Regions from separate parts of the Chryseobacterium indologenes genome, predicted to be linked through region 2. Evidence: riboswitches for the same ligand, from Rfam matches in the RefSeq annotation. Region 2 holds a riboswitch; each other region holds the start of a gene.

Region 1 (3,164 bases), 1.6 Mb from region 2:
ACGGAATTGCAGGAAATGACTGGACGGATAAAGAAACAGGAAAAGGAGTATACTGTACTGCGGATGAAAGCGTTCAGCCCGTAGGAACAACCAATGTGAAAACCGGAAGCCATTCTCCAAAAAATCTTTGGTCTACTACGGTGACTGACGAATTGAGATTAGCAACCAACTTCCAGGGAAAAGTAGTCGGAGTTTCTTTGAAAGACCGTGCTTCTATTCTTCCTGCAGGACACACTCCAAACGGAGCATTCTGGTTTGATGACAGCACAGGGAATTTCATTACCAGTACATGGTATATGAATGATCTTCCTCAATGGGTGAAATCATTCAATTCTCAGAATCTTCCTGAAAAATTAGTAGCCAACGGCTGGAATACTTTACTTCCAATCAATCAATATACGGAAAGTGCACCGGACAATTCTTCTTGGGAAGGACTGCTGGGAAGTGCAAAAACACCTACTTTCCCTTACAGTAATTTAGCAAAGGATTATCAGGCTAAAAAAGATAATATCCGTTATACACCTTTTGGAAATACGCTGACATTGAAGTTGGCAGAGGCTTCTGTAGAAGGTGAAAAACTGGGTGGAGATAATATCACAGATTTCTTAGCGATCAACCTTGCATCTACTGATTATGCAGGTCATAAATTCGGACCGAATTCTATTGAAGTAGAAGACGTTTACATCAGATTAGATCAGGATTTAGCTGAGTTCTTCAATTATTTGGATTCAAAAGTAGGAAAAGGGGAGTACACTGTTTTCCTTTCTGCGGATCATGGTGGAGCGCATTCTGTAGGATTCCTTAAAGAACATAAAATACCAACAGGTTTCTTTGGTGAAGATGCAGAAAAAAATCTGAACCAGAAGCTGAAAGATAAATTCGGAGCTGATAAACTGATTAACGCGATTGATAACTATCAGATTTATTTTGACAGAAAAGTATTAGCTGACAGTAAGCTTGAACTGGATGATGTAAGAAACTTTGCTGTAAAGGAAATTGAGAAAGATCCTACGGTTTTATATGCAGTTTCTGTAGATAAAGTTCAGGAGGCAAGTATTCCGGAACCCATCAAACAAAGAATTATCAATGGAATCAACAGACAGAGAAGTGGAGATATCCAGTTGATTTCTCATGATTCTATGCTTCCTCCATATTCAAAAACAGGTACTACCCACAGTGTTTGGAATTCTTATGATTCACATATTCCATTGATCTTTATGGGTTGGGGAGTTAAGCAGGGAGAAAGCAACAAGGCTTACCACATGACAGATATTGCACCTACGGTATCTTCTCTATTGAAAATTCAGTTTCCAAGTGGAAATGTAGGAAACCCAATTACGGAAGTTATTGGTAAATAATTGGTAAATAATTGTATACGATTATTCTATGATACATGGCTGCTTTCAACCGAAAGCAGCTTTTTTTGTGAGTTATTACTTCAAATTCTCAATCTGATACACTCTCATTTCACTTTTTGGCAAATACATATAAAAAACTATCTTTGCAAAAATTTTGGTTTCCAGTATTTTGGAATGAAAAGGGAATCGGGTGTAACTCCCGGACTGTCCCCGCAACTGTAAATCGCAATAAAAGTTTCTGCAAACAGCCACTGTCTAAAACGGGAAGGAGCAGAATGCGAAAGTCAGGAGACCTGCCGGAATTATAATAAAAAAACATATTGCTTTCGGAGGAAAAGTAAAAAAGTATGGATATAAAAAGATCTTTAGTACTGCTTTTTTCATCTTATGGCTGTTTTCTTTTTGGACAAGAGAAAACCATTGACACTATTTATGTCTTCGACAACCAGATGAATAGGGTGAAACTTTTTCATCCCGTAAAAATAATTTCGGCAGAAGAGGCCGAGAAAAACTCCAGTAATCTTTCTGAACTTCTGAGATTTCAATCCCAGGTATTTATCAAAGAAAATGGCCGTGGAGCTGTTTCTTCACCTTCTTTCAGAGGAACTACTGCCCAGCAGACCGCATTTGTATGGAATGGAATTAATATCAACTCAAGTTTCTTAGGGCAGGGAGATATCAATAATATTGCTTTGTTCGGATATGACCAGATCGGGATAAAAGCCGGAGGAGGAAGTGTGGTGTACGGAAGTGGTGCTATCGGGGGAAGTATTCACCTTAATAATACCCTTGATTTTAATAAAGGCTTCCATGGTTCTTTATTTTCTGAAGTTGCTTCTTTTAATACCTATAATAATTTTGTAAAAGGTTCTTACAGCAATGATAAGTTCAGTTTTAAAGCTTCAGGAAATTATTCTGTTAGCGAAAATAATTATGAGGTAAGTGATCTGAATTACATCAACAGAAACGGGAATTATTACAATACAACATTTAATGTAGGAGCATCCTATAAAATGACGGATGATCATAAAATTTCTTGGCAGAGCCAGTTCTTTGATTCTTCACAACATTATTCTGTGTATGAAGAAACGGGAACAAAAACAAAATATAAAACTCAAAGTGTAAGAAGCCTTCTTTCCTGGGACTGGAACAAAGCAAAGTTTAGTAACTCCCTTAGAGCAGCCTATACAGAAGAGAATTTTCAGTATTTCGGTTCTTTAAATCTGCCTAAATCAAGTGGCGGAACAGGGAAAAATTACATCTTTAAAAATGATTTCAATTATTTCCTGAATTCTAAGTGGAATTTTAATATTATCGGAGAATTTCAGATCAACAAAGGAGAAGGGTATGCGAGCGGAATATCCAGTGTCAGCAGAAATGTTGGTTCCATTTCCGGACTGTTGAGGTATTTTGCAACGAAAAACCTGCGTTTTGAAGGTGGGTTCAAGAAAGATTTTGTGGAAGATGTGAAGTCACCGCTGATGTATTCATTCTCCGGAAAATGGAGTGCTGCAAAATGGTATGATGTAAGCGTTAACGTATCAAAAAACTTCAGATACCCGTCATTTAATGATATTTATTATGAACCGGGAGGAAATAAAGAGTTGAGACCGGAAACCTCTACCCAGGTAGATATGACGAATGAGCTCAAAGTGGGAGATTTCAGACTTACTTTGTCTCCGTACTATATGAACATCACAGATCTTATTGCATGGCTTCCAACGGCCAAAGGATACTGGCAGGCATTCAATGTCAATAAAGCTGAATCTTACGGATTAGAATCTCAGCTGTCATTTAGTAAACAAT
Region 2 (3,164 bases):
ATTGTGATGCGTGCGGCTGTGCAGCAGGAAACGGATCTTCCGGTTTTGAATCTTTACTGAATCCACAGTTTATCGGAATCAAATACTTTGCACAACATTACAAAGCAAAGGAAAACTTATTTGTAAAAGACCTTACCCAGGATCAGTATTTCAATACTTTGCAGCTTTGGGGGAAAATTCCATTGACTAAAAAACTGAGTGTTTATGCAAGTCTGCCCTTCCATTTCCATGAAAAGCAAACCATGCAGGGAGATATTAAAATCAATGGAATCGGAGATCTGAACCTGATGGGAATTTACCAGCTGATGAATTCTAAAGATAATTTCCATCACATAAGTGGAGGCTTGGGAGTGAAAATTCCTTTGGGGAAATTTGATGAGAAAGGTGCATCCGGAGTCAATCCAAGTTTTCAATTGGGAACCGGAAGCTGGGATTATCAGGCGGCTTTGAATTATAAGTTTCAGAAGAATAAAGTAGCAGTCTTGGTCAATACAGACTATACGATCAAAACGGAAAATAAGAAAAATTACCGTTTCGGAAACCAGTGGAACTACGCTGCGACGGGATTTTATCAGGTTGCCGGAAACGAAAAGTCGATCTTTTCGGTAAAAACGGGAGTGCAGGGAGAAGTGTATGCACAGAATAAACAGTTTGATGAAGCCCTGCCCAATACTGCAGGAAGTGCTTTGTACGGGAAACTGGGATTTGAAGCTTCTTATAAAAAACTGAGCCTGGGAAGTGAAGTAATGCTTCCGATGTATACTCAATTGGCGGGTGGAGATATTGAAGCAAAATCCAGATTCAGTATTTTTCTGAATATTGGAATTTAAAAATAAAACCCCTTTTTAATAATGTTAAAGCTCCTTCGGGAGCTTTAATTGTTTATGAATCATGAATTTAATTGGGGGTTAGGAATAATTTTTTATCTTTGCCGGAATTTGGTGAGCCATAAAAAGCTCTTAAAAGGGAATTCGGTGAAAATCCGGAACAGACCCGCTGCTGTAAGCTCCGCACCAAAGTTTTTGAAGAATATATCCACTGTTTTTAGGAATGGGAAGGATTTCAAAAATGGAGTAAGTCAGAAGACCTGCCAGAAAATAATCGTTTGACGCTTTCGTGGAATAAAGCTTAGGACATCAATGATTCTGTGCAGTGACAGCTGTGCTTTGTCGTTGTATTCTTATACCCATTAGCGTCATCATTATCCTAAATGAGCTAATGACGGCAAAACTAATTACTTCTACAATTTATAAAGCTGTTTTCACAATACTGGTGATCACATCTCAGCTTTTATATTCCCAAAAAAAGAAAAATGACACGCTGAAGGAAGAATCCATCAAGGCGATCAGTCTCTACAAAAAGAATTTTAAAGAGATCATTCCGGCACAAACCATCCAAGGGGAAGCACTTGAAAGACTGAACAGTCATTCTGTAGCAGATGCGCTGCGGTATTTCTCCGGAGTTCAGATTAAAGACTATGGAGGTATCGGCGGATTGAAAACCATTAATGTCCGAAGTCTAGGAAGCCAGCATGTAGGAGTTTTCTATGACGGAATTCAATTGGGAAATGCACAAAACGGCCTTGTTGACCTCGGAAGATATTCTTTGGATGATCTTGAAGAAATATCATTATACAACGGGCAGAAAAGTGAGATTTTCCAGCCGGCAAAAGATTTCGGTTCTTCCGGATCTATCTATTTACAGCCTAAAACTCCTGTGTTTAAAGGAACAAGAAAAACCAATCTTGTGATAAGAGCCAAAAGTGCTTCTATTGATCTCTTCAATCCTTCATTCCGATTGGAGCAGAAAATTTCAGACAGAGTTTCTGCCAGTTTCAGTGCAGAATTTATGCAAAGCGACGGAATTTACAGATTTCGATATGCCAAGAAATATCCTGATGGACAGCAGGCTTATGATACCATTGCAAAAAGACAGGATTCAGATATCAAAGCAAAACGTTTTGAAACTTCTTTAAATGGAACTTTGAATAACGGAAGCTGGAATGTTCGTGGCTATGGCTATATTTCAGACCGCGGAATGCCGGCACCTATTGTGAACGGTCGTTTTGAAGGAAGAGGAGCGAGACTTTCCGATGAAAATTATTTTGTACAAGCCAATCTGCGGAAAAAACTGTTCCCAAAATTTGAAACACAGCTGAAAGCAAAATTTGCCTACGATTATACTCATTTTATGGATACCGTTCGTTCGCAATCTATTATGTATACGGATAATGTCTATATTCAAAGAGAAGTTTATCTTTCTTCATCCAATATATATTCTATCACGCCCAATTGGGATGTGAGTCTGAGTGGAGATTTTCAGTACAATAATCTTGACGCCAATCTTGATAACTTTTCCTATCCTACACGTTATACAACATTAGTCGCTTTGGCAACAACCTACCAGTGGAACAGGTTTAAAATTCTGGGAAGCCTTTTGGGAACATTTACTTTCGAAGAAGTAAAAAAAAATAAAAGACCCGGAGACAGCAGAGAATGGACCCCCGCTGTATTTATGAGCTACCAGCCTGAAATAATTCCTGAGCTTACCCTCAGAGCTTTCTATAAAAGAATTTTCCGACTGCCTACTTTCAATGACCTTTATTATACCAATATCGGAAACACTTACCTGAAACCGGAATTTACCAATCAGTATGATGTAGGATTTACGTACCAGAAAAATTACAACAATCATTTCTTTAAATCTTTTTATGCTAAAGTAGATGGTTATTACAACAAAGTACAGGATAAAATTGTCGCAGCTCCTAACGGAAGTATGTTCCGCTGGTTGATGATGAACCTTGGTCTGGTTGAGATTATTGGTGCTGACGTGAATGTTCAGGCAGAAATGCAGTTGGGAAAAGTAAAACTTAGGCCATTACTTTCTTACACCTATCAAAGTGCAAGAGATATGACGGATCCTGAAGATACATTCTACAAAAATCAGATTCCATACACACCATGGCATAGCGGATCATTTGCACTGATGGCCGATTATAAAGACTGGAGCTTCAATTACAGTGCAATGTATGTAGGAAAGCGCTATGATGTGAACCAGGATAATATTCAATACAATTATGTACAGCCTTGGTATACTCATGATCTGTCTGTTCAGAAAAAATTCAACTGGGCGGATCATCAGTTTAAAGTAAGCCTTGAGATGAA
Region 3 (3,164 bases), 1.8 Mb from region 2:
TAATTGGAAGCGCCGGAATCGCTTATCATTGGAGATGCTATTCCGGAAGAAGTTACTGTAACGTTGGAGATATGCATCATACTTGTATCTGTAGAGGCACTTGAACAGTAATTCAGTGTTGTTGTAAAAAATATAGGGTTCGACCACATTCCCTGGGTAGTGCATATTTTACTACCTGCACTTCATAAACTGTACAAGGCTGCAGATTCGTAATCGTAAATAAATTTTGCCCCGGTGTAGGAGTAGCTACCATCCAGCTAGTAGTTCCGGGTATTCTGTATCTGATGAAATTATTCGGGGTATCAGGATCAGCGGTCCATGTAACAGTTCCGGTGGTAAGGGTTATAGCAGACATCTGAACACCGGTGGGAACGTTCGTATCACAATAAAATAAAGATTCTGATCCTGCTTCTATTTTGTTTTCTGCCTGAAAGCTGGAAATGCCCAAAATAAAAGAGAATACATAAAGTAGTTTTTTTGTCATGTTTATTAGTTTTAAAATTCTCTTGAAAAATAGGGATTTTATAGAATATACTTGATATTTGCACCATATATTATTGTTTTTTTTAATACTTTTAAATTATACACATAAAAAACATATCCATTAACAGAATATCACTGTCAAAAGCTCTTTCTTATCATTATTTGAAACAAATACAAGATTTTAAAGAACTACCCGTATAATTATCTTCCGAAAAGCATTTAATTTATATATTTGGGGGATCAAAAAATTTCATAATGACTTTCATAAACAAAGCATTCTATGTATCGGCCTTGAGTATTTTTTCTTTAGCCTTTGTAAAAGGGCAGAATAAAGTTCCTTTCGGAGTGGTAAAAGCTGAAGAAGGATATGCCAATGTAAGGGTTCATAAAGACAATTACAGGAAAATTGTGGACAAGATCCGTATGCGTAAAGGAGATGTATTTGTTTATGTAAAGCCTGCCCCCGGAGAAACAGAATGGATCTGGATCAAATATCCTGAAAAGCAGGATGAAGACAAACCATTTGTACGCTATGAAACACTTGATAAAGAAGGAATGGTTAACAAAGAACGTATTGCTTATATTGATCAGCTCCCAGCCTACACTCCTTCCAGATCCAAAAACGGAAAATCACTTATTTTCACAGATAATTCTGATCCTAAAGTCCCTACTGCCCAAAGAAGCAAAGTAGTAATTGATATCTACCCTTCCAATGCAGGCTATCGTAAGAAAGAAAAAGATGCTGAAGGAAAACTTCTGACCATCGATAAAGTAAAACCTTGGGGAATCGGAAATGATCTTCCTGAAGGAATGACTGAAATCAAATCAATCAGAGTGCAACAGCCAGGAAGAGGTTCTGTCTTTGTAAGAGAAGCCATCAAAAATATGTTCCAGCCTACTATGGATTTTGAGAACATTGGCGTAACGTCCCTGGATACCGACAATATTTTCTTATACATGATAAACGGTTCAGGAGAAAACAGATACACTACATTGTGGACGATCAAGAAAGGAAGAGTAATCAGCCAGATTATTTACCATAATCCGGAATAAATTCATTATTTTTGCCCCGAAAAGTTTTAACGCTTATTCATCACAGAAATTGGTTCTGCATCACTGCAGATTAAAAGGGAACCGTGTGAAAATCACGGACTGTCGCGCAACTGTAAGTAACTGAAATCTTTATCAAAGATCCACTGTGCGAGGCATGGGAAGGAGATAAAAGATGTTACAAGTCAGGAGACCTGCCTATTTCTTTAAACAAATAACTTTCGCGATTTGAAGTTGTATTGATCTGATGGATTGTTTCAGGGGTTCTCTAAGTTCCTGTCATTATTCTGTTGTTTTAATATCGTTTTCATTTCGCTTTAATTAATAATGATATATGACTACAGAAGAAAGAATTGAAGCATCCGAAACCAGAATCTTTAAAGCGGTTTTCCCTAACACAACCAATCATTACGATACCCTTTTTGGTGGTACGGCCATGCAGCTGATGGACGAAGTAGCTTTTATTACAGCCACCCGATTTGCCAGAAAAAGAGTGGTAACGGTAAGCAGTGACAAGATCGATTTCAAAAAACCTATTCCTGCCGGAACAATTGTAGAACTGATCGGGAAAGTTTCCTACGTGGGAAAAACCAGTATGAAAGTAAATGTTGAGATCTATACTGAGCAGATGTATTCCTATGAAAGAGAAAAAGCCATTGTAGGAGATTTTACTTTTGTAGCGATTGACGAATTCAAGAAACCAATCCAGATACTATAAATGATAAATTTTCGGGCGGCCAGAGGCCGCCCGAAGCTTTTTCTATGTTCTTTACACTTATTTCACAACCTTTTCCGTTTCCAGACTTCTGTTCAACAGCAGTTCAAAAGCCTCTCCCATTTCATCCGACGCTCTGTTGATGGCATTTTCAAGCATATTTCGGATTTGTCTTTCTGTTACTCCGGCTTCCGTCCAGCTTTTTCCTGAAGTATGAGAATTTAAGATAAACGGCATAATTCTGTCAATCCCACAGGCAAAAATAGCATCAGGGGTTTTCTCTTCTTCAAACTCAAGCCACAGATTGAAAAACTCTGTACGCAGAGGTTGGTCCAGAATTCCGAAAATCTTTTGGGCAGATGCTTTCTCTCTCTCAAACTTTCCTACCATTGCTTTTTCATCAAAAATAAAAGTATCACCAGCTTCTATTTCCACCAGATCATGAATAGAAAGCATTCTTATTACTCTCAACAGATCAATATCCGCGCGGTTTTTAGCATACGGAAAAAGAACCTGAGCCAGAATAATAATCTGCCAGGAGTGTTCTGCCGTGTTCTCTCTTCGGGAATCGTCAGCATTATAATTTCTTCGCTGTACATTTTTCAAAGCATCCACTGCCAGGATAAAATCTATCTCTTTCTGAATTTTCATCTTACTTTTTATTTCTGTTATATTGATCTGCCGGATATACCTTTGTTTTGGTAATCCATTTATTATTGATCTTTTCTTTCGTGATTACCCTTACCTGATCCTCATCGGTCATATCTTCCTCTTTTTCAAGCACCCTGTCCAGTCCTTTATTCGGAATAACGGCATATTCAGTGGTGAAAATCCTGCAACATCCGGATTTACCATAGGAAATAAGACGTTTGCGTTTGGCATCTGTTTCAAAAAAATCAAAGCCACTTGAGCCCAG

The links. A riboswitch is a leader RNA that binds a small molecule or an ion and turns the genes downstream of it on or off. The one in region 2 is predicted to bind cobalamin.
Region 1: it holds a riboswitch for cobalamin, as region 2 does, so the genes downstream of both, DYR29_RS09875 (TonB-dependent receptor plug domain-containing protein) here and DYR29_RS17295 (TonB-dependent receptor plug domain-containing protein) in region 2, are expected to answer to the same signal.
Region 3: it holds a riboswitch for cobalamin, as region 2 does, so the genes downstream of both, DYR29_RS09240 (acyl-CoA thioesterase) here and DYR29_RS17295 (TonB-dependent receptor plug domain-containing protein) in region 2, are expected to answer to the same signal.

Annotation. Positions count from the first base shown of each region.
Region 1 covers NZ_CP074372.1:2,201,625-2,204,788, reverse strand. The annotation lists gene pafA (alkaline phosphatase PafA) at 1-1,358, shown strand, start outside; cobalamin riboswitch at 1,497-1,673, shown strand; gene DYR29_RS09875 (TonB-dependent receptor plug domain-containing protein) at 1,706-3,164, shown strand, end outside.
Region 2 covers NZ_CP074372.1:3,836,503-3,839,666, forward strand. The annotation lists gene DYR29_RS17290 (transporter) at 1-830, shown strand, start outside; cobalamin riboswitch at 923-1,109, shown strand; gene DYR29_RS17295 (TonB-dependent receptor plug domain-containing protein) at 1,219-3,164, shown strand, end outside.
Region 3 covers NZ_CP074372.1:2,061,683-2,064,846, forward strand. The annotation lists gene DYR29_RS09225 (GEVED domain-containing protein) at 1-149, opposite strand, end outside; gene DYR29_RS09230 (fibronectin type III domain-containing protein) at 113-484, opposite strand; gene DYR29_RS09235 (hypothetical protein) at 739-1,536, shown strand; cobalamin riboswitch at 1,570-1,749, shown strand; gene DYR29_RS09240 (acyl-CoA thioesterase) at 1,868-2,251, shown strand; gene DYR29_RS09245 (HD domain-containing protein) at 2,309-2,899, opposite strand; gene DYR29_RS09250 (XAC2610-related protein) at 2,901-3,164, opposite strand, start outside.